DNA from 3 places in the Desulfoconvexum algidum genome. Region 2 is predicted to be linked to each of the others. Evidence: predicted binding sites of a transcription regulator. Region 2 holds the regulator's gene; each other region holds the start of a gene.
The links. Region 2 encodes sigma-54, which starts transcription at its own class of promoters, with help from an activator protein. Its sites were predicted from a motif close to TNTGGCACANTTTCTGCTNT; they were not measured.
Positions count from the first base shown of each region.

Region 1: the regulator sigma-54 is predicted to act here: its motif matches at 2,206-2,225, upstream of ACZ45G_RS12560 (PEP-CTERM sorting domain-containing protein).
Region 3: the regulator sigma-54 is predicted to act here: its motif matches at 8,514-8,533, upstream of ACZ45G_RS11185 (PEP-CTERM sorting domain-containing protein).

Region 1 covers NZ_AP042394.1:2,729,352-2,739,380, forward strand. The annotation lists gene ACZ45G_RS12550 (PEP-CTERM sorting domain-containing protein) at 1-175, shown strand, start outside; gene ACZ45G_RS12555 (Rha family transcriptional regulator) at 444-983, shown strand; gene ACZ45G_RS12560 (PEP-CTERM sorting domain-containing protein) at 2,281-2,511, shown strand; gene ACZ45G_RS12565 (hypothetical protein) at 2,849-3,175, shown strand; gene ACZ45G_RS12570 (DUF6538 domain-containing protein) at 3,213-4,934, opposite strand; gene ACZ45G_RS12575 (integration host factor subunit alpha) at 5,355-5,648, shown strand; gene ACZ45G_RS12580 (DUF4114 domain-containing protein) at 6,354-7,094, opposite strand; cyclic di-GMP riboswitch class I at 7,112-7,189, opposite strand; gene ACZ45G_RS12585 (KilA-N domain-containing protein) at 7,636-7,941, shown strand; gene ACZ45G_RS12590 (hypothetical protein) at 8,143-8,514, shown strand; gene ACZ45G_RS12595 (hypothetical protein) at 9,107-10,029, opposite strand, start outside.
Region 2 covers NZ_AP042394.1:3,553,979-3,564,007, reverse strand. The annotation lists gene ACZ45G_RS16340 (AAA family ATPase) at 1-665, opposite strand, end outside; tRNA gene ACZ45G_RS16335 (tRNA-Leu) at 966-1,050, opposite strand; gene secG (preprotein translocase subunit SecG) at 1,074-1,361, opposite strand; gene tpiA (triose-phosphate isomerase) at 1,378-2,136, opposite strand; gene gap (type I glyceraldehyde-3-phosphate dehydrogenase) at 2,186-3,193, opposite strand; gene ACZ45G_RS16315 (PTS sugar transporter subunit IIA) at 3,252-3,665, opposite strand; gene rapZ (RNase adapter RapZ) at 3,662-4,543, opposite strand; gene ACZ45G_RS16305 (PTS sugar transporter subunit IIA) at 4,544-5,002, opposite strand; gene hpf (ribosome hibernation-promoting factor, HPF/YfiA family) at 5,011-5,556, opposite strand; gene rpoN (RNA polymerase factor sigma-54) at 5,568-7,010, opposite strand; gene lptB (LPS export ABC transporter ATP-binding protein) at 7,012-7,734, opposite strand; gene lptA (lipopolysaccharide transport periplasmic protein LptA) at 7,735-8,412, opposite strand; gene lptC (LPS export ABC transporter periplasmic protein LptC) at 8,390-8,998, opposite strand; gene ACZ45G_RS16275 (KdsC family phosphatase) at 8,965-9,537, opposite strand; gene kdsA (3-deoxy-8-phosphooctulonate synthase) at 9,542-10,029, opposite strand, start outside.
Region 3 covers NZ_AP042394.1:2,450,905-2,460,933, reverse strand. The annotation lists gene ACZ45G_RS11215 (hypothetical protein) at 132-596, opposite strand; gene ACZ45G_RS11210 (sensor histidine kinase) at 711-2,207, shown strand; gene ACZ45G_RS11205 (hypothetical protein) at 2,456-3,325, opposite strand; gene ACZ45G_RS11200 (zinc ribbon domain-containing protein) at 4,154-4,660, shown strand; gene ACZ45G_RS11195 (tetratricopeptide repeat protein) at 4,650-7,562, shown strand; gene ACZ45G_RS11190 (hypothetical protein) at 7,565-7,999, shown strand; gene ACZ45G_RS11185 (PEP-CTERM sorting domain-containing protein) at 8,065-8,370, opposite strand; gene ACZ45G_RS11180 (ATP-binding protein) at 9,158-10,029, shown strand, end outside.

The sequences.
Region 1 (10,029 bases), 820 kb from region 2:
TGATATTGGTTCTTTATCTGCTGGAACTCATTATCTACAAGTTTTAAGAGAAGACCATGGTGGCGGCACTGGTTATGACATTCTTGTCACAGGAAATCCAGTACCCGAGCCAGCAACAATGTTCCTCTTTGGCATTGGCCTTTTAGGTCTTGCAGGAGTCAGCAGAAGAAAATAATAATAAAAAGTTTTTATAGAATCAGCTTTAGAGGCAGGGTCATTCATTTGGCCCTGCCTTTTTCGCTTTTATCGGCCTATTCCTCTCTAAATTCAGATTAATCCATATGAGCCAGGCACCGAATCAAAACCCACTTCCCGGGATTCAACTCTTTAATATATAAAAAACACAGCAGCATTTCCCGCTTATTTAGTCGGTCTACTCAGCAAAACACACCATCAGCAAGCTCCACAACCTTGTGATAAATAACACAGGCACTTGGCAAACTATGGATATCAAAGATCTGGTCATCTTAAATGGCGATAATGTACCAACCACCACCAGCTTAAAAGTTGCAGAAAGTTTTGGGAAAGAACATAAAGATGTGATGAGGTCCATTCGTACCATTATTCCTGTCTTGAAAGCGAACGAAATAGACGGGTGCAATTTTGCGCTGGTCTCTTATCTTGGTGGAAACAATGTGGATCGCCCCATGTACCAGATGGATCGCAAAGCATATTCCCAATTGGTCATGAGTTTTACCGGGGAGAAAGCAACAGTCTTCAAGGCCAAATTCAATAACGCATTCTTTGCCATGGAAGAGGAACTGAATAAACCTAAAGAAAATACCTGGGAAATCCCCCAAACTCTATCACAGGCATTGCTGTTAGCTGGAAGACAGGCTGAAAAGATTGAAGTGGATGCACCCAAAGTTGAAGCATATGATTCTTTCCTGAACTTGGAAGATACTTTTCTTTATACAGAGGGCTTTAAAATGATCAAGCTGCATCCTAATGCCCATTACAAAGACAATGTTCCAACTTTTTAGGGTATGGGGGGGCGTTGAAGCATGGGGGTGCAGGTGCCGCCAGGCAGTGGTACATCCGAGTTCATATAGGGGGTAACACACAGGTTTCCCCATATATTTTTTATAATAATTATGATGGACTGATTGTGGGGTTTGGTTGGGGCAATGATCATTCGATTGGCAGCGAAGCTGCCCTGGGTAGACTCTGAAAATAACAGGCAAGTTTAATCAAAACTAAGGGTTTCCCTGATTGACAATGCTTAGATGTGCAGATATCTTTATAAAAAAAATCGTAGATCAGCCTCATTCTTACTGCTTATTGTTTTGTAACTTATTTTTCGGTCCTAATAAAAATTGCACATATTTTTTATTTTTAAATGCAATTAAGGCGGAGGTCCATATGAGCATACCAAGGTCTGGTATTGACTCCAGAAGCAATATTAATCGTAGAAAACTGAACATTGATCAGGTTACTTCAGAAAGGCGAAAATTTGAAAGACGGATTTCAGGGGAGCGTCGGGAAAGCTGGGTGAGATCCTCGGATTGGAGTTCGTATGATCTACAGAGTAAAAACCGATATCTCTGGTCAATCATGAAAGAGTAGAAGGTCTTACAACCCGAAGTGTAATCTCTGGTGGGTGCAAACTGCGACAGGAGGTGTAAGCAATGGGAATTAATACGATCACTCAAGCCTTTGAGAAGACCGAAAGGGAAAAAGAGGGAAAAATAAAAATATATAAGATAATGTTGTGTCTATCTTTAGGACTGAACATAATTCTAATAGTTCTTATCCTCTTGGGGATCATATGACACCAGTTGAAAATGGTAATGATCCCTGCCCTGTCTATATTGGAATCCCAGTCCAAAATGCCCTCCCTGAGCGAAAAGTTTTAATGATCATGGGTAGACGGTTGGGCTTTTTACAAAGGAGGACCGTTTTCCTGCTGGCACATGTGACTGGATGGGTATACTCGATATTTTTCCGATGATCCAGCTGCTGCCATGTATTCAGATTAGTGGTTGTATCTGCAACATAAAGCTTGAAAGGCCTATGATACCAAATCCAAGCAGGGCTTTAAGTCAATAAAGAAAATCTATATTTCTGCTCAAGACCAGACAGAGTATGTATTAAAAACACAATAATTATAACCTTTTTTACATAAATACGCACTTTTTTTACCAAAATAATTATCAAGAATAGACTGAAAAGGACCAAGAAGCCCTTCGTTAATGGAATGTTACTTGTGGCACTCTTTTTGCTATATCAGTTACTGTTGTGTGCTTATGGACTGAACCATACTGATTCGGAGAAAGAAAAATGAAAAAAGTTGTTGTTGTCGCTGTATTATCCTTTGGTCTACTTTTACCCCCTGTCCTGAGCTGGGTTCATGTCCATATACACAACCTATCAGAACCAACTACTATGCTTATTCTTGGCGTTGGCCTTTTGGCCCTTGCAGGAATCGGTAGAAAACAACTCCAGGAGTTTAATGCACATGAAGAAGAACATATTATTATTAAACAAAGACAAGAGACACTCAACATATGACAGACGGATGTTATCATATCAAACGTATTCCCCTGAAAGAAGGTCTGGGCATGATAGAAGGTTTAGTGGGTATAAACTCTTTGCTTTGACAGAAAATATTCGCCTATCTCGTCAAGGGTGATTAAAATCTTGAACCCGATCTAACAATATAAGTTCTATAGATGTGTAAAATTGATATAAAAATGTGAATCCTCATATTATACGTTATAGAATCCATGTTCCCGCTGTTCACGTCCTTTTCGAGTAGTCCCTGATTTCTTCTCGGTCATGATGATGGCATCTGGATACCTCTTGAACAAAGCTCCTTACTGTATTGTGGGATTCTGGTCATACCCAGTTGGTTGGTTCTTTCACTGGAGAGAAGGCAACCCTGTTCAGAAAAAAATATGCTGATGCATTTGATGCCATGGAAGCAGAACTACTGAAGAAACCAGAAACATCAAAACTCCATGAACTTCCAACGGATAAACTGGTAGAGATTATCTATGCTAGTTTTAAAAAACAGTATGAAGTTGAATCCGGGCGTTTAATAGCAACCGAAAAGAATATTGCCCTGGAGGAAAAAGTTGAAGAGGATGCGCCCAATACGGTCAGACTTGTTGGGATTCCTGTATCAGAAGAGAAAGCCTGCACCTGTGAAAGTATTATGACGCAGAAAGGGTGATGTTTCCACCGCTTTCTTTTTTATTTTGCCAAGTTAACTATTTGATAACATATTTGCTGCGTTTCAGGTGTTCCAGGTTGATCCCATAATCCAGATGACCCACAAGATCCTTGTATAGCTTGGTGGGGAAACCCCTTTTTGCATAAGTATCAAAGGTAACAGATCCCTCAGAATGTCCCATTAGGGCTTTTAGACTGTGATCATTGATATCATTATGTGCCAGGTTTGTGGCAAAACTATGGCGAAAACTATGGAAGACTTTGCCAGATTCTTTGGCAATCCCAACAGATTGTTTGTATCGTTCATTGAACCACCTGCTGACATTTTTCCCGTAACCATCCCTGCCAGGAGGCAATTCCATGAAGAATCTTTCATCCCCTTTCTGTATTAACTGCCCTACCCTTTTAATAATCCCCAAATCTTCTAACAGGAATGGGTGCAAGGGAATCAGTCTGTGACTGGCAAGGTTTTTAAGCCGTTTATCTTCAGAATCTTCGTTGATATTAATACACCAGACACCTTCATATTGTTGGAAATCTGATAAATAAAGCTGTGCTATCTCATTCAGCCTGGCACCTGTGAACAGGGCCATTATGGGAGTCCAGAATTGATATGGCTGTTTAAAAGTATCCTGCTTGTACTGGTCAGAGTTAAAAATATTTACCAGATCTGCCTTATCAAAGATCTCCCTGGCATCAGCATTCCTTTTGTTAATCTTCATTTTCAGGCCAATGGCAGGGTTCTTGTCCATCTCTTCGTTATTAACCGCAAAATCAAAGAGTGTAATAGCCCTGCCCATATATTTATTGTAGGTGTGGGCTTTTATTGTTTCCTCTGGCTTCATTGCCAGAACTTCATGGATGGTTTTGTTTTTATATTGTATGATTTGGGTCATATTGGGGGGCAATCCCCATAGAGCTTTTTGATATTCCACCATCATGGTCCTGTTCATGGAATTTATGCGAACATCTCCAAAAAATTCCACCAGTAGATTCATACTGGATTCGACTTCCCCTCTGGTCTTCTCAGTCCACTTTTTTTCTTGTTCCCCTTTTTCAAAGAAGCCAGACATGATCTGGCTGATGGTTTTAGGGGTTTTTACAGGTTCCTGTTTGGGATTTTGGGGCAAGTCAGGGGAAGGTAAGTTGTTTTCCAGTACTTTTTCCAGATCATCCGAATATTTACCAGACAATTTCTCCTGTTGGTATTCAAAGCCCTTTATTTCTGCCCTTAAAAGGCCGGAACAGAGTTCCCCATACACAGGTGATCCTTTATCTATATCTGCGTCAGCAATACCCTCGTCCGCTAACAGTTGGGCTGCTATGGGTTCAATATCAGAATAATCCCCTGAGTGTACCTTTGCATTATACTCTGCCTTCTTCCAGTCAAGTACAGTCAAGGTTCCCCTGACGGCATCCTCGTCCGTTTCATACTGATGGTAATCCCGTTCATCAATAAACTGATTGGATATTACAGGCTGATCATACTCCTGAAAAAGCTTGTCCCTGTAAGTTTTGATTATCTGAAGAATCTGGTCATTGGTTAGATTCATACCCCTCCTTATTTTTCTAAATAATAGCTGGATTTGTCCAGCAAGCAGTCTGGCCATGGCTTTGGCCTTGGAAAGATTGCCTGTTTTTAAAGAATATCTCAACTCTTTTCTGGATATGGTGGTTAAAAGGTCTTTGGGAACTGTTATTCTGAAACAATAAGAATATGGGTTTCTGATAAGATAGGTGGGTGAAAAAGTGATGTTCATTTTATCCTCCATCTGCACAAAGTTGTGTAACAAAGTTGTGTAATAGACGAAAGAATGAAAATTTAGGCCTTAGAAACAAAAAAAGCCCCTGCGTTAACAGCGACTTGATTGGATGTTGGTGGAGCTGAGGGGGATCGACTGTATATGACCCAAGCTCCATCCAGGTTGCTGTTATTAAAGCAAATTTTGTATTCGTTCAATTGCCATGCAATCGAAAGTGTATGGGTCAAGGGGATGCTAATCCCAATGGGTTAAATCCATACACCCTACCCTTTTATACTGCTTTACCCAGAAAAATCAAGCCCCAGTCAAGGGTCAATCTTATATGCTTCAACCAATGCCTTGACAACACCCCGTTAAAATAATAGATACCCCCTTTAAAATTGTACAATTTCAACCAAAATAGGAATGTCACCCAAATTGACCTGTACCAAAACAACCATCATTGAAAAAATATACGAAGAACTTGAGCTGTCTACCTCAGAAGCAAAAGACACAGTCGAACATCTTCTTGAAATCATCAAAGAAACCCTGGCATCTGAAGAAGATCTTATGATATCAGGCTTTGGCAAGTTCCAGGTCAATGAGAAAGCACCGCGTAAGGGGAGGAACCCTGCAAAGGGAGAACCTATGATGCTGGAAAAAAGACGGGTTGTGACTTTTAAATGTGCTGGGGTATTACGGGATGAGATTAATGGGGATGATAGAGATTGAACCAAGATTAAGATCCAGAGTTTGTGGACTTGCTTGGGCAATGTCACCCCCAAATCTCAACGGCATCAGTCCACCCTGCCCTTCCCGGAAAAATCAAACCCTATCCAAGGGCCATTTCAGACGCTTGTTTCCCTTTTACCACCTGAATCCAGAGTAGACTCATGGAATAGAAGATCTATATGCCCCTGCTGTGGTAAAAGTCGTAGGTTATCCTGGGTAAACTTGGAAGTAGGAGCTGAGCAAGGGCAAATATCCGGCAAACAAAAAGATAATACCACTTCACCTGCCAAAACCATATCAGCATTATTCCGCTGCCAAATATGGGGAAGCATTAACAGCTGTCATGCAATATGATCCGGGTTCGGACCAAAGCCAGAAGTCTACTCCTGACTCGGTTCAATTTTTTATATTATATAATTTATAGTGGAGAAATGGCTTCTGACGCAGGATTTAGTTCATATAATGTAATTTATAATTAGAGAAAATGGAAAGTAGAAACAAAAAAAGCAGAGCCAAATGAATGACCCTGCCCATATTTTTTGAAATACTAACTATCTTAATTTAAGGCGTCTATCAAAACCGGATCTTCTGTCTTCACCGGATCTTCGTTCTGGGGAATAATCAGAGTATGAAAATATCCGCCGATTGGTTCCTAAACGCCTACCATCGTTATCCTGTAAAAATGGTTTTCCCTTTGTGCTAATTTTATGCATGTTTCTTTCTGTTAATTCCTGCAAGACCTAAAAGGCCGATGCCAAAGAGAATCATTGTGGTAGGTTCGGGTACGGGAGCAATCTTAGAAACAAGAAACATTGTGTCATTGTAATCCCCGTCACCTCCACCAACAATATCTTCAAAGCCGATTAGATAAGCAGAACCCTTGACTGTCCATGATAGCTTAGTTCCGTTGTTATCAGTAAAAATAGTTTCACCTATTAGTTCAGGCAATGCATATGTTGTCATATAGTCAAAGCCATTTGCATTCAAGCTGGTTTCTGAATATAAATAATCAGTTCCATCTGAAAAAAGATAAAAACCGAAATTACTGCCTTCTGTAACAACATTACCAAACTTGTCTCCTGGAAAAGGATTGGCTGCAGTGCCATCACCTAAAAAATCAAAACCAGTACCAGTCCAAAGGTCTGTCCTTACAGCACCAACACCTGGATCAGTATAGATCCCAAGAGTGTTTGTATAACCTGCTGATAAACCAATTACCGCCCAAGGCTCGTTTCCATATTCATCCATATTGTACCAAACTTGATCGTTATTGGTTTGTCTGCTTGCTATATCAGCATTACTAGTATAGCTTGTATCAATTAATAAATTTACAGCCTCAAATAAGTTGGGTGTACCGCCATTATTAGGGATCAGAGGCGCAGCATTAAGGCTTACAGAAATACATATAAACATAATTGTCAATAATAAAATTCTGAATTTTTTCATTTTTTCTCCTTTGTATTTTAGGCAACCAGGCTATCTCCCCATAAGACCCTTTGGCTTTCCGACCCTGCTTCACAACAGGTTTGGCTTTTACAGTTTTTTTTGCAATATTTATGCCATTTCATAAAACTGTAAAACACCTTAACACACGGTATTTACAACAATTTTGCATACTTTTTTCCATAGAAAAAATATTCCCAAAATAAGAAATTGTTTTCCTAAGTGTTTTTACCTATTCATTGATGGGAATCTTTGTTTTTAAAGGCATTAAATGAAATCTCAAACTGTGAAATAAAATTCATAGTAAATCCTGGGTTGACCTTCAGCTTGGGCATAAAATTTTTAAAAAATATACGGACCATTGCCAAAGCATACCCTGATAAACGCCCCTAAAGAGACATTCAATTATATTTGACAAAGCACAATCAAATAAACGAAACACCCATTAAATTTTATTGGAGATAAAAGGAAGGGTATACCCATTCTAATACGATGCTGATTTTGCCCATACATCTTTACCAATGGTAACACCAGTCGAAGGCATATCCAGACTACCCAGAGTAAAGAAGACAAAAAAATCAATCTGACAGACATGTGGAAAGCAGAAGATGGTAAAAATTCCCAAAGACCTGCCGAATGGTTAAGACAGGTTGACACTAAAAAATTCCTGAAATCATTAGGAAAGAAACTCGGTATCCCTGAGAAGGACACCGTGGAAGCAATCAGTGGTGGTGCAGGTGGTGGTGGTGGAACTTATGGGCATTATCAAGTTGCCCTGGCTTATGCCAAATACCTTTCCCCTGAATTTCATATTTGGTGCAATGAAGTTGTCAAGCAGCATATTGAATAGGGTATACCCAATCATAATGGTCATTCCGATATGCAATTTTTTAATGGGGATGACAAATCTGGCTGTTCCTATTTGAGTAATGGCGATTGCTTGGCCTTTACTGGCAGCTGAATACAAGTTCACTCTTGCATATTGGTATCCACTTTTATAAGATGCCAACGGCAATTTGGCAGATACTATTTAATACAGGATTGATACTGAATGAAAAAATGGATAGTTTGCTTTGTGGTGGCTTTTACTTGTCTGTTAGCTCAAGGCGTATGTGCGAACACCGAATACTTGGAAATGTACACAGAACCACCAGACGCAAAGTATGAAGTGATTGGTGAAATTTTCGATGAAGAGCCGATGACAGATATTGAATATACCGTTGTCTTCCTGGTTGGACAGAAATTACAAAGGAAAGCGTCAAGTCTTGGGGCAAACGCATTGATAACTGGCAAGGTTGAAAGAATTTTAAGGGTTAATACAAAGGTAGAAGATTATGACCTCGACCCGTTCAAGGTCATATATAATCTTTCAATATACATGCGAATTAATGCAACCGCAATTAAGGTAGAAAAGACTAAATAAACCAATCTCAGTTGAAAAGAGCTGACCTTACTCCGTCTTCTTGAATCTTATACAGCTTTAAAACAGCACTATCACGTCTACCCATTATCATCGTAGGATGTCCTGTTAATGGGATAAATCGGAATCATCTGCGGCAACTGCATCAATAAAAGGCATTGAAAGCTGTGTATTATCGTGAGTAGACCTTTCCCCCTTTCCCATGATCAGGTTGGCTGTGGTGTATGAAACAGAAAGGTAACATGGCTACTGGGGGAAAAGCAGGTGTACACTGCCACCCATGTGAATTGCAAATACTGGCACAGGTCTTTGTACAACACTTCCAAGGATGGCATCACACTCCGGATGCAAATGACCAAATAACACCAGCATTACAACGGAATGGTCATGAAAACACCCAGTAACAGCGTGATAAGTTAGGTGCCTTAGTAATGGTGTATATATCTACCATAACAATATCCAAATAAATAGTATTGGTATTGGGAAGGGGGATGATCCCAAATCAGAACACTTCCCAGGTATACCCATTAATAATAATATTTCAGATTAATAATAATATTTAAGAATTATCCAATCCATGGGTAAACCGTTACTGTCATGACTTATTACCTTGGTTCTGTTTGTACTTTCTAAACTGATTAAGGAGTTTATTATAAATCCCATATTCACCATCTTCTGATACATCTTCCAGAAGCTCAGGTAATGTTAACTCACAAATATAGGATTCATCACCATCCTGTTTCTGTCTTTCTCTGATAGAATTATATTTCAGATCAATATTGATATTCACAGCAAACATATCTTTAAAGGCTTTATTCATGGTATCCTTCAGCTCTTGTTCTAAACCATGATGGATGATAAAGCTGTCATGGACTGGGAGTATTGGGTATCCCATGTTGGAAAAGTGCAGCAGGACTTGCTCTGCCATCTGGGAATCCAGGAACTGGAGATCAATGCCAGCACCAGTACAGAAGTAATCGCTTATGGGTTCATGTCTTTCTTTAAATGCCGCAATCAGTGGGAATATGTCCTTACCTTTAGTCGTTTGAACTTCCTGTGTTAATTTTACAGCTTTGTCCAGGTGTACTGCACTGTGCATTGCACCCCTGGCTTCTTCGGTATCTGCAGAATTCACGATGGTCAGCAGAAGCTGCTTTACAAAAGCCCTTAGGTCATCACTGTTGGTATACCCTGGAATATCTTGATACACATCCCCTTCTGGCATGGGTAGTTTCTTCATGGCATATAGCATATTGATGTGCAAGCCAGAGTAATCACACTCCACCACGTCTTTGTCATTTAGCCGTATGAACTGCCGATACTCCCGTGGGATGTTCTGCCACCATCCTTCATAAAACCTGCCACCTTGTTTAAATGAGCTGTTGTTGAAAACCCTTTTTATCCCTTTCCTGGTGAAATCAGCCACTCCTTTGCCAGAATCTTTCTGCATCCGGGTAAACATTTCCCTGTAGCCCTTGTTAGGAAGATATAGTAGTACAGCGTGTTTCTCCTGGTTAC
Region 2 (10,029 bases):
TCTTCCATGGGTTTTAAAAGCGCTCTTTGAACACCGGTCCTGGAAACCTGAGCTCCCATGACATTTGGGCTTGCCGCAATTTTATCAATTTCATCCACATAGACGATGCCGCACTCGGCAAGGTCAATATTATCATCGGCTTCCTTGACCAGATCCCGGATCAGATCTTCCACATCCCCGCCCACATATCCGGTTTCGGAAAATTTGGTGGCATCTGCTTTTACAAAGGGAACCCCTAATTTTTTTGCAATGAGTTTAATGAGATAGGTCTTGCCGATTCCAGTGGGGCCCAGCATCAAAATGTTTGACTTTATGTTGCCGGTAATTTTAAAAATTTCACCCCCGGAACTTTCCTGGTGCCGGATCCGGTTAAAATGCGTACAGATTTTGGTTGCTAAAACCGATTTTGCCTTGTCCTGTCTGACCACATATTGATCCAGATAGTCAATGAGGTCACTGGGTTTTAAATTAAAATTTATCAGCTCTTTTTTACCCTTGGGGGGCATCTTGCCGCTGATGGCTTCTTGCTGGGTTTGGATGGAAGGTGAGATAATCTTTACGCTTCCGCCAAATTTTTTGTTCAAAAACTCGCCCAGCTCTTTTTCTATTTTTCTGGGGTCTTGCCCCTGGGGGTCCTGCCCCTGAATGTGTATTTTATCAGTCATAATAGGGATAATATAAACAAGGTTTCGAATAATTCAAGACGGGTCGGGTTTTCTAATGGTTTTTTCTGAAAAAAGTTGACAGGGTTTTCCAGAGGATCGAAAGACTGTCATACTGGGCATCAGTTTTGATTTAAACCCCATGGCTTTGCACCCATTGGGATGCTGGGGGTCCCAAGTCACATAAAAGTAATTGCATTTATAACAATTTATTTTAGGATTGTTTTTGTTTTCATCGACCATACAAGACCTTTAATTCAAAGTAAAAAAGCTGCGAACTAATGTCCGCAGCTTTTTTTATTTTGGTGCCGAAGGGGAGATTTGAACTCCCACGGGTCGCCCCACACGCCCCTCAAGCGTGCGTGTCTACCAATTCCACCACTTCGGCATATTTTATTATAATGCGGTCTATTATTCTGAGGTTGTCTCCACTGGAGTTGTGTCGCCTGTCATCACACTGGACTGCGCCTGATGACCTGACAAATACGCCAGGGTCAGGGAGGTTACCATGAAAACAATGGCAACAACCGTGGTGATTTTTGTCAAAATATTGGCAGGACCTGCAGCGCCAAAAAATGTCTGGCTGCCGCCGCCGCCTATGGAGGCTCCCATTTCTGCCCCTTTACCGCTTTGGAGCAGAACAATCAGAATCAGAAGGATGCAAACACTAACATGTAAACCGACTATTATAGTTGTCATTGTTATCTATTATACCTTATTCGTTATATTTGATAATCTTAATAAACTTATCTGCATCAAGACTTGCTCCACCAACCAGAGCGCCGTCTACATCCTTGATACCCATGAGCTGTTTCACATTTTCAGGCTTGACTGAACCCCCGTACAATATCCTTGTTCTGTCAGCCAGATCCTTTGAAAACAAACGTTCAAGCAAGGATCTTAAATGTTCATGCACCTCGGCCACCTGCTCAATACTGGCTGTCTTTCCAGTGCCGATTGCCCACACCGGTTCATAGGCCAGGACAAGCTCGGATAATTCCCCAAGACCAAAGCCTTTTAACCCATCTGAGATCTGTTTGTCAAGAATAAAATAGGTTTTTCCTTCATCCCGTTGCGCTTCGGTTTCACCAATACACAAGACCGGTTTTAATCCTGATCCAAGGGCAGCCTTGATCTTTTGACAGACAGTGTCATCGGTTTCTCCAAAAAGTTGCCGCCGTTCAGAATGGCCGATGAGGCTATACTCGGCTCCGGCAGCTTTTATCATATCCGCTGACACCTCCCCGGTAAAGGCGCCTTCTTGTTCAAAATAAAGGTTCTGAGCCCCTAACTTTACGGCTGAACCCTTGACGGCCTGGGCGACCAGGGGTAACGACAGATGGGTGGGGGCAATCATTATTTCGGGGTCATTTACACCCGAACACAGCTTGGCAAGATAAATTGCTGTTTCTACTGCTTGAGGGCCGGTTTTATACATCTTCCAATTCCCGGCAATAAAGGGTCGTCTGCTCATATTTTCCCTCCGCTTAAGTTTGTTGGGACCCGTTTTATAGGGATCAAGTTTATAGGGATTGGCCCACCATGATGGCAAGGTCAATCATCCGGCTTGAATACCCTGTTTCATTGTCATACCAGGAATAAATTTTTACCATGTTTCCGTTGATCACATCTGTACAACCGGCATCTACAATGGATGACAAGGGGTTTGAATTATAGTCTATGGAAACCAGGGGCAGGTCGCTATACCCCAGGATACCGGCCAGGTTTTCTTTGGATGCGCGTTCAAGGGCCAAATTGACCTGTTCTTTTGTCAGATTCGTTTTTTCGGTAAGGACCACAAGATCCACCATGGAAACATTGGGGGTGGGGACCCGAACCGACATGCCATTGAGCTTGCCCGCAAGTTCCGGCAGAACCAGGGCAACCGCCTTGGCAGCCCCTGTGGTGGTCGGAATCATGGACAATCCTGCTGCCCGGGATCTTCTAAGATCTTTATGGGGAAAATCAAGGATCCGTTGATCTCCCGTATAGGCATGGATGGTGGTCATCATGCCGGATACAATTCCGAAATTTTCAAGTAATACCTTGGCAACCGGTGCCAGACAATTGGTGGTACAAGAGGCATTGGATATGATGTGATGATTTGCCGGATCATAGTCTTCATGGTTGACGCCCATGACAATGGTGATGTCCGGATTTGCGGCAGGGGCGGAGATCAATACTTTTTTTGCGCCGCCGTCCAAGTGTTTTGCGGCACTTTCCCTGTCCCTGAAAAATCCGGTGCATTCACAGACCACATCCACTTGTGCTGCTTGCCAGGGAATTTGTGCCGGATCTTTAAAACTAGTCACTTTTATTTCCCGCCCCTCTACCACAATAGCGCCTTCTTTTGCCGTAACGGTTTTATTAAAGCAGCCATGGACAGAATCATATTTAAGGAGGTGGGCAGTTGTTTGTGTGTCGGTCAGGTCGTTGATGGCGGTTATTTCGACTTCCGGCATATCAGCGGCAGCTCTGAAGATCATTCTACCGATTCTGCCAAATCCGTTTATTCCAATTTTTATGGTCATTTTTTTCTCCTTGTCTAAAATTACAAAATCTAAATTTATAAAATCTAAATTTACAAAATTATGATCGTTTTGTTCCTTTTAGGATACCGCTTGCAAGGGAAATGCTTCTTTTCCCATGTTCCACAAGCGATGTTGTTAAGGTTTCCATGTCCATTTTTTTCCGGGCAGTAACTGCTTTTAAAAGGAGGGGTAGATTGACCCCGGAAATGACCTCTACTTTTCCTTCTTCAAGAAAAGAATAGGCCAGATTGGAGGGGGTGCCGCCAAACATGTCAGTGAAGATAAGAACGCCTTCATCCGTCATTACTTTGGAAATTCCCTGTTTTATTTTTTTGCGCAGGCTCTCCGGGTCCTCTTTAATGTCAATGGAGATGGGCAACAGGTTCTCTTGTTCTTTTCCCATTATAAATTCAAGGGTTTCAATCAACGTGCTGGCAAGGTTTGCGTGGGTAACAACTAGTATACCTGTCATATTTCTTTTACATCCCTGTCAATATCCCTGTGGATAATGCCCGGGGTGAGCCCTTTTTTGTTAAGATGTTCAAAAATGGTTCGAGCAATGGCAACGCTACGATGCCTGCCGCCGGTACATCCGACGGCAATGGTTAAATAGGCTTTGTTTTCCCTTTTATACAAGGGGATTAAATAGTCAAGAAGACCGATGTATTTATCCAGAAAAATTTTGGTTTCTGGATTTGCCATGATAAAACCTTTCACAGCTGCAGATTCTCCGTCCAGAGCCTTTAATTCCGGTACAAAATAGGGGTTGGCCAGAAATCTTAAGTCCATGACCAGGTCGGCATCATTGGGGATGCCGTATTTAAAGCCAAAGGAAAGGATATTGAGCTTCATCAGACTGATGCTCTTTTTCCCGTCATGGATCAGATCCAAAATAACCGACTTTAACTGGTGAACGTTATAGGTGGTGGTATCAATAATGTGATGGGCCACTTGTTTGATGGACTGCATACTCTTTTTTTCTGAGCGTATGCTGTCCATCAGGCTTTTTTCATGGCCAACAGGATGGTGTCTTCGGGTTTGACTATATCGTTTTAACAGGGTGTCAACATCGGTATCAAGAAAAATAATCTCAGGAGAGAATCCCAGGTCCTCAATGGCAGAAATTCCGGATCCATAGTTTTGGATAAAGTTTTTTGACCGCATATCCATTACAAAAGCCGTCCCTTTTACCTTGGGTGTTTCCTTAAAGGGAAGCTCAAGGAATTTGGGGATCAATTCCATGGGCATGTTGTCAACGCAGTAAAAGGAGGCATCTTCAAATGCTTGAATCGCCGTACTTTTTCCGGACCCGGAAAGGCCGGTTATGATATAGACGCGTTGGTGTTCCATTTAAAACTCTTCATTTTCCTCCATGATAATGTCATGGATCTCATCCACAGAGGTGGCAGCCTGCAGTCCTTCTTTGAATTGGGTCTTTTTCAGGAGCTTGGATATCTGGGCCAGCACTTTTAAGTGACCGCCGGTGCTGTTTTCCGGTGTGAGCAGCAAAAAAAATATATGGACCAGTCGATTGTCAAGGGCATCGTATTCAACGCCTTGCCGGCTCAGGCCAAACCCGATTGTGACAGATTTTACAGAATTGAGTTTTCCGTGGGGTATGGCAATGCCGCCGCCAATCCCTGTACTGCCAAGCATTTCCCGTTCCATCAACACGGCAGCAATGTCGTCGGGGGAAGCATCGGTGGCCTTTGATACGGACCGGGCCAGTTCTTTGATAACCCCGTTTTTGTTGGTTGATGCAAGATCGGCAATAATGGAATCTTTGTTAAGAATCTCACTGATTTTCATTTAATTATTTATCCCCTGGGTTGAATGAGACCCAGTTTTCCATTTTGATGTTTGTACAGAACATTCAATTGTTCGGTCCTGGCATTATTGAAAACAAAAAAAGATTGGTTTGAGGAATTAAGTTCACTCACGGCATCGTCCACATCCATTGGCTTGTTGTCAATGGGTTCAATGATGATCTCCTCTGTCATTTGATCTGGCTTAATAGGCGTTTGGGTTGCGTTAAATTCAAGGGTATCATTTTTAAGGCTTTGTTTGTTTCCCGACATATGGCGTTTTATTTTTTCTTTGTGCTTTTTAATCTGTCCTCTTACCTTGTCCATGAGGGTGTCAATCGTTGAATACATGTTTTCGGATTCTTCTGTGGCATGGATATTGATTCGATCACAGGTGAGGGTCAGTTCTGCAATATGTCTGATTTTTTGGACGGATAATACCAAATGAACTTCACCTGGGTTGTCCAGCATTCTATCAAATTTATCTAGTTTTTTCTGGGCATAGGCTTTCAGGGAATCAGAGGAGTCCATTTTTTTAAACGTCACGCTTGTTTGCATAAAAAATCTCCTTAAAGTTGTTTTCGTTTATTGGATGGCAGAATATTAAGCACCTTCCTGTATTTTGCAACGGTTCTTCTGGCAATTTCAATGTCTGAGCGTTGAAGAATGGCGGCAATCCTGTCATCACTGAGGGGTGCATTGGGATCTTCATTTTCAATGAGCAGTCGGATTTTATCTTTAACGCTGGCAGAGGCCATGGACAGCCCGCCTGTCCTTCCAATTGAGCTGTTAAAGAAATATTTTAACTCAAAGAGTCCCTGGGGGGTATAGGCATACTTGTTGGTGGTTACCCGGCTTATGGTGGATTCATGCATTTCAATATCTTCTGCAATATCTTTTAAAATAAGGGGTCGCAGGTAGGCAATCCCTTTTTCAAAAAACTCGCGCTGAAATTTAATGATGCTTTCCATGACAAGGTAGATGGTTTTCTGGCGCTGGTGTATGCTTTTGATCAGCCAGGAGGCCGATTGCATTTTTTCGTTCAGATAGGTCTTGGTTTCCTTGGAAATTTTCCTGCCGTCTGCAATGGCGCTTCGATAGAACCGACTAATCCTCAGTTTGGGCAGCCCGTCGTCATTCATCACTATTTTAAACCCATCCTCCTCTTTGTAGACATAGATATCGGGTATGATATAGGTGGGTTCATCCGTGGTGAATTCTCGTCCGGGTTTGGGCTCCAGGTATTGGATGATTTTGACGGCGGCACGAACATCATCAACGGAAATCCGAAGGGCCTTTGCTATTTTTTTAGAGTTTCGGTTTTCAAGATTTTTCAGGTGATGGGTGATGATTTCGGTAATGATATGATTTTCAATCCCAAGCATTTTAACCTGGATCAACAGGGTCTCACATAGATTCCTTGCACATATTCCCGGGGGATCAAAGGATTGGAGTACCCCTAGAACCTTTTCAACGGTTTCTATTTCAACTTGCGAACCGATTGCTATTTCTTCGACGCTGGAGCAAAGATACCCGTCCCTGTTCAGGTTTCCAATGATAACATGGCCCAGACGTTCTTCAGCATCATCAAGTTCTGAGAGCATCAACTGCCATTTGAGATGATCCTCAAGGGTTTTTCTGTCCGGGGTAAAGGCTTCAAAATTAGGGGCTTCGGTATTTTCAGATTCTGTGTATACTCGACCAGTGGAATTATACTCATCAATGTAATTATCCCAGTCCATATCAGACGGGACCTTTTCTTCTATGGTAACTTCCTTGACAGGAGATTCTTTTTCCGGCGCAATTGTTTCACTTTCCTGGGCAGTGATATCTTTGTCGGATCTGTCTTCATTAAGTTCTTCTTCAAGGGCCGGGTTCTGTTCCATTTCCTGGGCAATGGTATCCGCCAGTTCCAGCCTTGACAATTGAAGTAGTTTTATGGCCTGCTGGAGCTGGGGGGTCATCACCAGCTGCTGGGTCAACGAGAGGTTTTGTTGTAGTCCAAGTTCCATATTAAAGTTTAAAATTATCTCCCAGATAGATTTTTTTGGCTATTTCACTTGAAATGATTCGTTCAGGCGGTCCTGATTCAATCACTTTCCCCTGACTCATAATATATGCATGGTCACAGACGCCCAGGGTTTCCCTGACATTGTGATCGGAAATTAAAACACCAATTCCCTTGTGGGTCAACTGGGAAATGATTTGTTGAATATCAATCACAGCCAAAGGGTCGATTCCGGCAAAGGGTTCATCCAGAAGAATGAACTTGGGATCTGTGGCCAGAACCCTGGCGATTTCTAAGCGCCGCCTTTCTCCCCCGGACAAAGAGGCTGCTTTTTGATGGGCGAGCCCGTCAATCCCCAATTCCGCCATGAGGCCGGCGGCTTTTCCTCGAATATCGATCCCATTTTTGGGCAACACCTCGAGTATGGCAGTTATATTTTCTGTCACTGTTAATTTCTTGAAAATAGACGCTTCCTGGGGCAGGTATCCAATTCCTTTTCTGGCCCGAATATACATGGGATGTGCCGTGATATCCTCCTGGTCCAGATAGACGATGCCCTTGTTCGGGCGTATCATTCCCACGGCCATGTAAAACGTAGTGGTTTTTCCGGCACCATTGGGACCCAGTAGCCCTGTAACCGTTCCCTGGCTCACGGTGAGGTTGATTTTATTCACCACGGTTTTGCCGTTGTAGATTTTTACTAAATTTTCAAGTACCAGTTCTGCCATTTATTGCGGTGTGCCCTTTTTCTGGCCTGTTGGTTTCTGGCCTGTTGGTTTCTGGTCTTCTGGATTAAAAACAGCCTGGACCCGGGTTTTCCCGTCACTTTCGACAATGGCCCTGTCTTCGTTTCTAAAGAGGGTAATTTTTTTTCCGGTAACATGGCTCGTCCCGGTAATCAACCGGGCAGTTTTTCCGGTCAAAATAAGGATTTCGTCCTGGGTGGTATATACTGCTTTATCTGCAAAAGCCTTTCTTTCCCCTGCGGTATATTCCACATTTCCCGTGGCAATGATTTGTTTTAAATCCGTCTGCCCTTCTTTTTTTGTCTCAGCGGTATGAATAAATATTTTTATGGAATCGGCAAAAATAACGGCGTCGTCCCGGGTGGCCTTGACATTGCCAATAAATTCCACCATGGAGGTATCCTTGTGGGCAATCATTTTATCCGAGGTTACATGGAGCGGTTTGTCCGCCGCTATCTTATCTTTGTTTACTTTTTTGTCAGGTGTTGTTTTTTTATCTGGTGCTATTTTCTTATCGGCTGTTATTTTCTTTTTAATGGAGGGGCTAGCGGTCTTGGTGTTCGTCTGGGCAAAACCGATTGGCGCACTGGAAAAAAACAGAGCACAAACCAGCAGGACAAAAAAGGCAAGAGCAGGGTTAGGGGATGTTAAACTTTTCACTGAATTTTCCTTTGACATGTCCTTTTAAAATGGTTTTGTTTTGATTCAATTGGGTCACCATGGAATCCGCCTCAATTATCGATTCCCTGTCCTCAAGGGTGACGTGCACATCGGAACGTATTATATGTGGTTTCTTATCATAATGCAACTGATCAGTTCTGAGGGTATAAGTTTCATGGCGGACAATAACATTTTTCAAAAAACTCATATCATGGGTTTGGGTATTGAGGATACCCTCGTCTGATGTCAGGTATATTTTTGTATTTTCCCGGGTATAGAAAATAACATCGACATCTTTTAGAATCGCTCGGTTTTCTTCCTTTAACAAAGTGGCAGAAGAGGCCTTTAATTTCCACTCGGTGATACCATTTTTTTTGGAAACCTGTTCCAGCAAATTTAGTTTTAGAGCCGCCCCGGAGTCCATGTCGATATCTCGTATGGTAAGGGGGGTGTTCAAAGTTGCGCTAATATAAAAATAAATTCCAACTCCTATGAGACTGCAGACGAGCGCTCCAATCAATGGATAAAGGACTTTTTTTTTATTGGAAATGCTCATGACAGGTAGCGGTTCAAAATTTTCCCCCATACCCCCTGGGCCTTGAGAATGATTTCGCAAATTTCCCTCACCGCACCATGGCCCCCTTTTGCCGAAGTGACCGCGTCTGCGTGGTATTTTACTTCCTTGGGGGCGTCTGGTACCGTAAAGGAAACGCCAGCCCGGATCATTGCCGGAAGATCTATGAGATCATCTCCGACAAAGGCAATATGCCGGGCGGGTATGCCGGTGAGTTCCATGATCTTATCAAAGGCTGCAGCCTTGTCTTGTATACCGTCAAAGACAAGGTCAATGCCAAGGTTTTGGAGCCGGTGTGCCAGGGCAGCCGATTTTCGGCCGGTGACAATGCCAACTTTGATGCCGTTATCCATGAGCAGCCGAAGTCCAAGGCCGTCCTTTGAACTAAACCCTTTGATCTGCTCGCCTGAATCGGTATAAATGATTTGACCGTCTGTCAAAACCCCATCCACATCCAGAAGAAGCAATTTAATCTGGTCCAATTTAATCTGGTCCAATTTAAGATCTGGTTTTTTGGGATCTATTTGCTTTTTGCCCGATTGTTTTTCCATGGTGTTATCCAACGACCTTTTTGATAGCCAAAAGGGTTTTGAGCAGGGGTTCCATATCCTCCAGGGGCATGGAATTGGGACCGTCACACAATGCTTTGTCAGGGTCCGGGTGGGTTTCGATGAACAGACCATGGGCACCCGCTGCAATGGCAGCCTTTGAAAGGGTGGGAACAAATTGGCGCTCTCCTGCAGATGAATTAGACGCCCCGCCCGGCAATTGTACGCTGTGGGTGGCGTCAAAGATGACCGGGACCCCCATATCATTGAGAATGTGGATGGATCTGAAATCCACCACAAGGTTATTATACCCGAAACAAGCGCCTCTCTCGGTAATACTGATATCATGGTTTCCAAAAGCGGTTGCTTTGGTAATAATGTTTTTGCACTCAAAGGGGGAGAGAAACTGTCCTTTCTTTATGTTCACAGGTTTGCCGGTTGCGCAGGCGGCCAGAATCAAATCTGTCTGTCTGCACAAGAAGGCTGGGATCTGGA
Region 3 (10,029 bases), 1.1 Mb from region 2:
TCAGGGGCCTGAATTGTTATGGATACCAAAAGAATACATCACCGGAAACCTGGATTAAATTTGATGCCAATCATGCAAGAAGCTATAACTTTTGAGTTCGACATGAAATGGATACCATACACAACGTCGTTTTACCTAACCGTTGCGTGCCGTTCTGTAGAAAGATGGCGATGGTATTCCCGGCGTTCCATAAATCCCACCAGCAGATCCCCGTTTTTTTGCATATTCAATAGAGAATGCGCCAGCGTGTTAAACTCTACAACGGAGAATCTTGGTTCATTAACGATCCCGTTTATTTCAGACCCAAGCAGGATCAGTAAATGATTAATGAGCCAGTCCGAAGCCGCCAAATAGGCGAAGGTATCAATATCTACCGGTTTTGTCAGACTCTGGGCAAACTCCCTGCCCCGCTGAGGAGTGAAGGTAAATGTGGGTCGGTCTGAAAATGTCAAATCCGGAACCACCAGGTTGGTTGTAACTCCAAGGTTCGTAACGAACCTGCCACCCAAAGAGACGCTGACAGATGTCTGGGCAGAAATTGAGTTAATGGCCAAACATTCAATGGTATCCAGATACCGTAATCGGCCAATATTCATCCTGTGATATTCTTACCAGGCACCCTATAAATAAAATTCTTGAGTTTCCCATTTACGAGCTATAGGGTGAAACCATAAGAATTGGCTTAACGATAATTAAATTGGTAAAAACTAATGAATCTTAATCGCAAATATGAAGCAATGCCAAAACAAGTTTCTGCAATGAACACAGTTTTTATCGGTCAATATATCAATAAAAAATATCCTGAAATTTCAATGCAAGATATTGTTAATGAAGCTAACAGAATCAATACATATTTTGTGGAAAATTTAAAAACTGGAAAAGTTGAACCTGTATCAACACATCACTTATCAAACGTTCAATATTGGTTCTCCAATTTATTTATGATGGATCTATATGCTGCATTGGAAAAAGCAATACCCGATTCTGAGCTTGCTCTTAAAATTGGTAGAACCTCCTATAAGTCACAACGTTTTTTTAGAACAGCTATTGGTATTCCCTTAATAGGCACATATCGCTTATTAGAAAGGATATCCAAAGAAAATAGAAAATATAATCGTACAAAAGAAATTGAAATTTTAAAATGCACCAAAGAGTTTGTGATTATTAAAATTGTTCATAAAGAAAATATCATCATTAATGATTTTGCCATGAATTGGCATGTCGGTGTTTTTGAATCATATGCGCTGCTTTCAGGAGCAACCAATATTAAGATAAACGTTAAATGTCTTGATAAAGGACCCCAGAAATATGGAGATCCCGGACAAGGCATATGGGAATTTAAAATAAGATTTATCGACCATAGTCTATTAAAAAGGTTTTTCAACTCCTTCCTTTATAGAATTCCAGCGGTTCGAGACATCATCGAGGATGCTAATACAATTCAAGAAGAACATAATGAACAAATCCTTTTTCGAGAAAAGATCATTAAAGAGCGAACTGATGAATTAAAAAAAATTCAAAATAAACTATTTGAACAAGAGCGTAAAAACATAGAGGGAAGGCTAAAAAAGATTTCAAACGAATTGATCGTAACGGAGGAAAGAGAAAGACATCTTCTTGCAGAAGATCTTCATGATACTGCCAGTCAATCACTTGCGATCAGTCTATTAAAAATTAAAACTGTACTGGAGTCAAAAAAATACAAGGATAATCCTTTTGAAGAATTAATTGATATCAAAGAATTAGTTGAACAAGCGATTAGCGATATGAGATCTGTTATCTTTCAAATATGTCCTCCCATTTTATATAATTTGGGACTCGAAGTTGCTTTAAAATGGCTTATAGAGGACATTAATCTGCAGAATGATATGAAGATTAATTTTATCAATAAGATTACCCCCCCTGCAAACATTGTTGAAACCATTAAAATATTTATGTACCGGTCAGTTAGAGAGTTGGTGATAAATATTATTAAACACGCACAAACGAAACATGCAGAAGTTAAACTTATAATTGATAAAAATCAATTAATCGTCAGCGTCCAAGACAATGGTGCTGGTTTTGATATTAATAAGATTGAAATTAATAATTCACTGAGTTTTGGATTGTTCAGTATTTCAGAACGGTTTAAGGCAATAGGAGGGAATATTGAAATAAATTCTAACCCCCAAGAGGGGACCAAAATCATATTAATCGCACCTCTATAAAGATTAATTTTAAGGGATCCTCCCCCGATATTTTGGACACTCAGTTAAGCCACTTTTTTCATCATATCGAAGTGTTTCTGTGGTCAATGATAAGTATCTGAAGGTGAAGTATTTGAATGCCGGAATACTCAAGGATACCAAAACAATACTTTACTGATCATCTTGGAGAAAATCTGAGGGCTACACGTTACTGTGGTGCGCCCCAGATTGCAGACTTTTCGTTGTGCAACCCTTTTGCCCGGAATGCTTCAGGCAAATAACCATGCAATGGTGGCCAGACCTGCCAGCCCGACCCCGATCCAGTTGATCCACAGCAGTTTTTCCTTAAACACCGTAATGGCAAGAAAAACAGACAGACCCACAATGCCGATGCTGTTCATACCAAAAATGATGGAACTTTCAAAAACTTGGCTGTTCAGGGCATTGATCATAAAGAAGATGGATCCGAAATTACAAAGACCCAGAAGAATTCCGGCAAAAAGTACCCGGGGCCTCATAAAAGGTTTCAAGGGCAGTTTTTTTAAGAAACAGGCAATGAATCCTGCAATAAAGGCCCAGGTAAACGATGCCCCAGTAAACAGGGCAGAATGACCCGGGGTAATATGTTCCTGCTGGGCATATTTCAAGATGACATCCAATGATCCCATACCAATAAACAAAATGATGGGAAAGTAAACATACCGCATATGGATTTTGGAAGATTTCTTTTTGACGGCTGTCAGGGCAAGGGCTGTCACAGCCAGGCTAATGCCTGTTAATTTCATGACGCTGACAGGTTCAAGGTAGTGAAAAATGGAATACACCATGGGGATAGCAACCGACATTTTTGTGGACACAGTAGTTACAGCCAATCCTGCTTTTTGGGCGGAGATGCCCATCATGAAAAACATGATAATCAGCAATATTCCGATAACGGCAGATAGAAAAAACCAGTCCTGCCTTGACATCTTGATGTAATATTCCACCAATCCCTTGTCGTAAAGGAACATGCCTATAAAGGAAGCCGTGATATAATTTAAAATGATTACATGGAATAGTTCGATTTTAAATCGTTCAAGGCTTCTGAAAATCATTAAGATGGATGTCGAACTCAAGATACAGAACAACAGGTGAACCATAATTTTTTAAAAGCCTTTTTAAAGAGTAAATGATGAAATTATCATATCCATTTTTTTGGGCAGGTTATCACAAATAATTGTTCGCATGGTATATATTCTGGATCACATTTAAACATTGATCCTCCCCATATAATTTGGACACCCAGTTAAGCCACTTTTTATATCATATGGAAATATTTCCCCAGTTAAGTATTAGTATCCAAAGGTGGACTATTCAGCCGCCGAAATTGTTATGGATACCAAAATAATACATCACCGGAAACCTGGATTAAAGTTGGTGCCAATCATGCAAGTAAGTATAACTGTTAGACTTGCCTAAAAGCGGTTATTAAAAAAAAAATCATGTGGGCTGAAATCGACCATCCAACCCTGCATTACCTGGTAGGGTAATTCTGAATACTTTCCTTTTAGAGAGATGTGTAAACCAAAGAGTTTGAAACATCGTTGATTCTTTGCCCGGCTATTTTTAACGCAGCCGTAATGGCATATCTTGACACAGGGGGATAGATAGTTTTTAGGATAAGGCTTTCCCATTCTCCGATTAGCTTTCATTATTTGCACAGGAGGGCCAGATTGTGACCTTCCCTTGGAATAATCATGCCATTAATGGTTCCGGAGCATGGCCCAAAGTTGGGCTGTGCCGTGTGGCTCTGGTCAATTGTTAATCTTTGTTTACCTGTTTCATTTTTAATTCATTTGAATTTCAGTTCTCCTTTTGATAAGTTGGGTTAGAAAACTGATCTACCTTCTCTATTCTTCTACTGAACAGAAATTACTCAGAACCTTGTCGTAACTGATTTATTACCTTTGAACCACGGGAGTAATAAAATGGAATGCGCAAAGTGTGAGTTTATAAATCCGGACGAAACAAAATTCTGCGTAGAATGCGTTGGCATACTGGAGAAAAAATGTCCCGGATGTGGCCATCTAAACCAGCTCCAGTTTAAATTCTGCGGAGAATGTGGACATTCCTTTGAAGGAAACGATCCTCCTATAGACCTTTCTGAGCCCCAGTCCTATTCTACTGATGAAGCAGAGATCGCATTGTCTATGAGACCTTTCCCGGAGGCTGTTTCAACTATAGCAGAAAGAATGAACCGGGATGAAAATGATCTTGGAGATACCCTGTATCAGATGTCAAAAAAGGGACTGATCCTTCGTTTTAAAGAATCGGAAGAGATTGCTTATTATTTTTTAGCCCCCTGGATGGTTGGTATCTGGGAGTTTCAAGTCAACCGGTTAACGCCAGATAATATAAAATTGTATGAAAAGTATTATCAAGAAGGCATGGTGCCGATGAACAAAAAAGCACGAGAGGTTCTTTATGAAAACTGACACCATTAAAATAGACGTGGATAAAAACATTGTGGTGCAAAAGGCCAACCAGGAAGGTTTTGTCATAAATACCGCCAAGGCCGATGATATCCATCAAAAGCTGCAGCAACTGGACGACCGGCATATTGCCGTATTGCTCCAGGTGATTAATGAACAGGGCGACAATCTGTCCGATATTTTCAAAACATTGCTCAATGGTGTGGCATCCCAGAAAAACGTGGTCCATGGAAATATTGAGGCAAAAAGTGTGAAAATGGGCGATGAAATTCACTATCATTTTTACCCGAAAGAAAAAACGCATCTCCCCAAAAAACTCACCTTAAGTATTCCAACGCTTTCACCGGGGGTAATGGTTGGTAGAACAAAAGACATGGATGAACTGCGGGACCTTCTGGTCAACAACCGGCAGGCCCTGGTCCTCAACGGTTTGGGCGGGATAGGAAAAACCACTCTTGCCCAGGGTTATGCTGATAAGTATTGGGAAGAATATAACCATATTGCCTGGGTTACCCAGATTCCGGACAACTCTTTTCTACTGAACTTTATCAATGTCGATGGTTTGCGGAAAAATCTTGGTATTCGTCACGAATTCACTGACCCTTTGGATATATTCAATGAGATGGTGCGAAAATTAAATGCCCTAGAGCGCTTTCCCAACCTGTTGATACTGGACAATGTAAACGATAGCATTGAAAAATATAGAGATAGGTTACCCAGCGCACCGGAATGGCACCTCTTGCTGACCTCAAGGCTTGAACTCTCAGGCTTTTCCCTGAAACGGCTGGATTTTTTAAACCCGGATGATGCCTTTCTGCTGTTTAAAAAACATTACCCCCTTACCGAACTGAACGATACACAGATACAATCCCTGGTAAAAAGTCTTGACTACCATACCTTGTGTATTGAAATACTGGCCAAAATGGCTGTACATCAACGGTATGATTTTGAAATACTGGAAAACGCCCTTAATGCCAATGCGGCGGCAAACGTAAAAATCAATCGCCCTGGAAGCGCTAAAATCGAAAGGATCACCTCTTTTTTAACCACTGTTTTTTCATTGAGCCAACTCAATAAAGATGAAATATGGCTGATGCAGCAGATCGCCTGCCTGCCTTCCGAATATCATTCTTATAACCTGCTGCTCCAGCTTATCGAACCTGAGACAGGCAATAGAAAGGAAATTTTTGCCCAAACCCTGAATGAATTGTGCCAAAAAGGCTGGCTCCTTAAAAATGAAGCCATTGACAGCGTCAAAATGCACCTTGTGATTGTAGAGGTTATAAAGGAGGAACAACCGCCAAACCTTTCCCTAATTAAAACTCTCATGGAAAACATCATCACACGGTTGGATATTGACCAGACCAAGGATAATCCAATAGATAAGTTTCCTTGGATACCCTTTGGAAGATCCGTTTTATCGGCTATAGAAAAACAAACATCCCTTTCCCGGGAAGAAGAAAATAAGGCCGCTGAACTTCAAAATAATCTGGCACTGGTGCTTCAAAACCTTGGGGAGTATGAAGAGGCCAAAACCCTCCTGGAAAAGGCCGTGAAGTCTTCTGAGAAGAACTTTGGCAAAGACCACCCTTCAACGGCAATCAGCTATTCAAATCTGGCACTGGTGCTTCAAGACCTTGGGGAGTATGAAGAGGCCAAACCCCTCCTGGAAAAGGCCGTGGAATCTGATGAGAAGAACTTTGGCAAAGATCACCCTTCAACGGCAAATAGCTATTCAAATCTGGCAACCGTGCTTCAAGACCTTGGGGAGTATGAAGAGGCCAAAACCCTCCTGGAAAAGGCCGTGGAATCTGATGAGAAGAACTTTGGCAAAGACCACCCTTCAACGGCAAGGAGCTATTCAAATCTGGCAACCGTGCTTCAAAACCTTGGGGAGTATGAAGAGGCCAAAACCCTCCTGGAAAAGGCCATGAAATCTGATGAGAAGAACTTTGGCAAAGACCACCCTTCAACGGCAATCAGCTATTCAAACCTGGCACTGGTGCTTCAAGACCTTGGGGAGTATGAAGAGGCCAAAACCCTCCTGGAAAAGGCCGTGAAGTCTTCTGAGAAGAACTTTGGCAAAGACCACCCTTCAACGGCAAGGAGCTATTCAAATCTGGCACTGGTGCTTCAAGGCCTTGGGGAGTATGAAGAGGCCAAAACCCTCCTGGAAAAGGCCGTAAAGTCTTCTGAGAAGAACTTTGGCAAAGACCACCCTTCAACGGCAATCAGCTATTCAAATCTGGCACTGGTGCTTCAAGACCTTGGGGAGTATGAAGAGGCCAAAACCCTCCTGGAAAAGGCCGTGAAATCTGATAAGAAAAACTTTGGCAAAGACCACCCTTCAACGGCAAGGAGCTATTCAAATCTGGCACTGGTGCTTAAAGACCTTGGGGAGTATGAAGAGGCCAAAACCCTCCTGGAAAAGGCCGTGGAATCTGATGAGAAGAACTTTGGCAAAGACCACCCTTCAACGGCAAGGAGCTATTCAAATCTGGCACTGGTGCTTCAAGGCCTTGGGGAGTATGAAGAGGCCAAAACCCTCCTGGAAAAGGCCATGAAATCTGATGAGAAGAACTTTGGCAAAGACCACCCTTCAACGGCAATCAGCTATTCAAATCTGGCACTGGTGCTTCAAGACCTTGGGGAGTATGAAGGGGCCAAAACCCTCCTGGAAAAGGCCGTGGAATCTGATGAGAAGAACTTTGGCAAAGATCACCCTTCAACGGCAAATAGCTATTCAAATCTGGCAACCGTGCTTCAAGACCTTGGGGAGTATGAAGAGGCATTGAAACTCTCCGGTAAGGCCGTGGCTGTTTTTGAAAACATCCTGCCACCCGGTCATCCAAATATTTCAAAGGTTAAAAATAATTATAATTATATCAAACAACAAATGGGGTAATCATGGAACCGATCAGTACATTTTTAACAGTAGCCTTGGGTTATATAATAAAGGGAGCCGCCCAGAGCAGCGCTGCAAAATCTGCAAAAGAGGAACTGTTAGGCAGTTTCTGGCAATGGATTCGCCCCCGCTTTATAAAGGATGTCCCCGATATTGAAACAAATCCTGATACTGCAGGGACTCAAGGTGGTATCGAAGAAAAACTGATGGGTTTAATTCAGGATGAAAACTTTTTCAATGAACTTGTGAACCGGGTAAATGAACTGCAGCAGGAGGGTATCCGGGAGAAAAATATTGTCTTTAAAGACATTAAACGGGTCAGGAAAATTAGAATCGGAGACAGGGAATATCATCCAAATAAGCCCTTTGACCGTATGAACATTGTTGAGGGAAACATCGAGGATGCAGATGAATTTATCCTTGGCGACGGGCATTAGAACAGACTGCAAAAAAAACAGGGCCATTTTTGACCCTGTTTCAAACCTGATGATAGACTGAGATGTCAGGCTGATCTGTTGCTATTTTTTCTGCTGATACCTGCAACCCCCTGGATACCAAGGCCAAGGAGGAGCACAGTCGCCGGTTCTGGAACAGGCTCACCAATTGCTGCCGCAGCTTCTCTAAAAATGATGTCGTGCCCAACTGCCGACGGGTGAAAAAAATCCTCTTCCCAAAACAGATCGATCCACTCTTGTGTTTCCACTTGATATAGATTAATAAGTGAAAAAACATCCATCTCAAAGAGGTTGATATCATCGTGGTTTTCACCAAACGCTGCAAGGATAGCAGCAAGTTCATCATTAAACACATTTGTCCATGCAGAAGCTGACGTTGAATCCAGCAGTGGGTTGAAAAAAAACGGGAGCCAGTCCAATATTCGGCAAATTTGGAACAAGAAAGTCCCGGGCACTGACTGAGAACAAAGACTCTAGGGCGATACCGATATTTGCCGCTGCGGTAGTTGTGCCATGTGATTGTTCTCATAATTAAGATTATAATATTTTATATCAAATAATCAAATAAAAAAGTTATAATACTGCATGAAAAATGGATCTATATAATTATATATCATATTGAAAAACAATTGGAGTGGAGTTAAGATTAAGTATCCAAAAGTGGAGTATCCAATCGCCAAAATTGTCATGGATACCAAAAGAATACATGACCGGTTCTCTGAATCAAAATTGATGCCTATCATGCAATCAACTTCATCTCCAATAAAATTTACAGCAAGCTTTTTTAATTTGACTTCAGGCTATCCCATATAATTTAATTTTAAATCTGAGGATGAAAGATTTGCCCATACCAGATATGGTATTCTGGAAATATCTAAAAAGCCCGGACTGGTGAAAGAAACGCTCGGTAAATAGGGGGATTTGACTCCTGACAGCTAATACCATATATACTCGGTAATATTTTTTTTGCCATGGATAGCTTTTTCCTGTATTCTAAATTGAATCTTGCTACCCCTCTTTTTTTAAATTATCTTCAAGTACCATTAAAATCTTCAATATTGAGAAAGAGATAATGAGGTTATGTATTTTTAATATGGAAGATTAATAAATACGAAAAGGAGAAGTAATCCGGAAAAACATATGAAATTAAAAAAAGAAATTCAGACATGTTCTCGATTGATATTGCTTATGTTTTGCTTTCTCTTTTCTCTGGGTATGTTTGCAGGATTGCCAAGTGTGTCTGGGAAGGAAGCGACACATCAAATTAATTTGACCGATAATGAGAAAGCATGGCTTAAAGAACACCCAATCATAAAACTCGCACCAGATCCCGAGTTCAAACCTATTGAGTTCTTTGATCAGAAAGGTTTTTACACAGGTATTGCGGCTGATTTTGCTCAACTCCTTGAACAAAAACTCGGCATAAAGTTTGAGGTCATCCGATGCGCAAACTGGGATGATGTCACCCAACGAATTAAAAACCGTGAGGTCGATGTTTTAAATGCAGTGGTCAAAACACCTCAACGTGAAGTATATCTAATATTTCCTACACCGTACTTGAAAATCCCTTCTGTTATCATTACAAGAAACAATGTAAATGCCCACCTCTCATTAGATATGCTCGAAGGTATGAAAGTTGTCATGGTCTCAGGTTATGGCTATGTTGACCTAATCCGTATCAAATATCCCAAATTGAATATAGAGTTAGTACCGGAGCTAAAAACGGCTTTACGAAAAGTCTCTTTTGGTATGGTTGATGCCTTTGTTGGCGATCTGGCAACAACGAGCTTCTATATTGAATCAGAAGGGATCACAAATTTAAAACTTGCCGGAGAAACAGATCCACCCAATATCTCTGGATTTGCTGTTCGTTCTGACTGGCCTGAATTAAGCAATATTTTGGAAAAGGGAATGGCCCTAATTACCGAGGATGAGAAAAAATCCATTTTTAAAAAATGGATTCATCTGACGGTAGAACCCGGAATGGCCATGCAAGAGATTAAAAGATATTC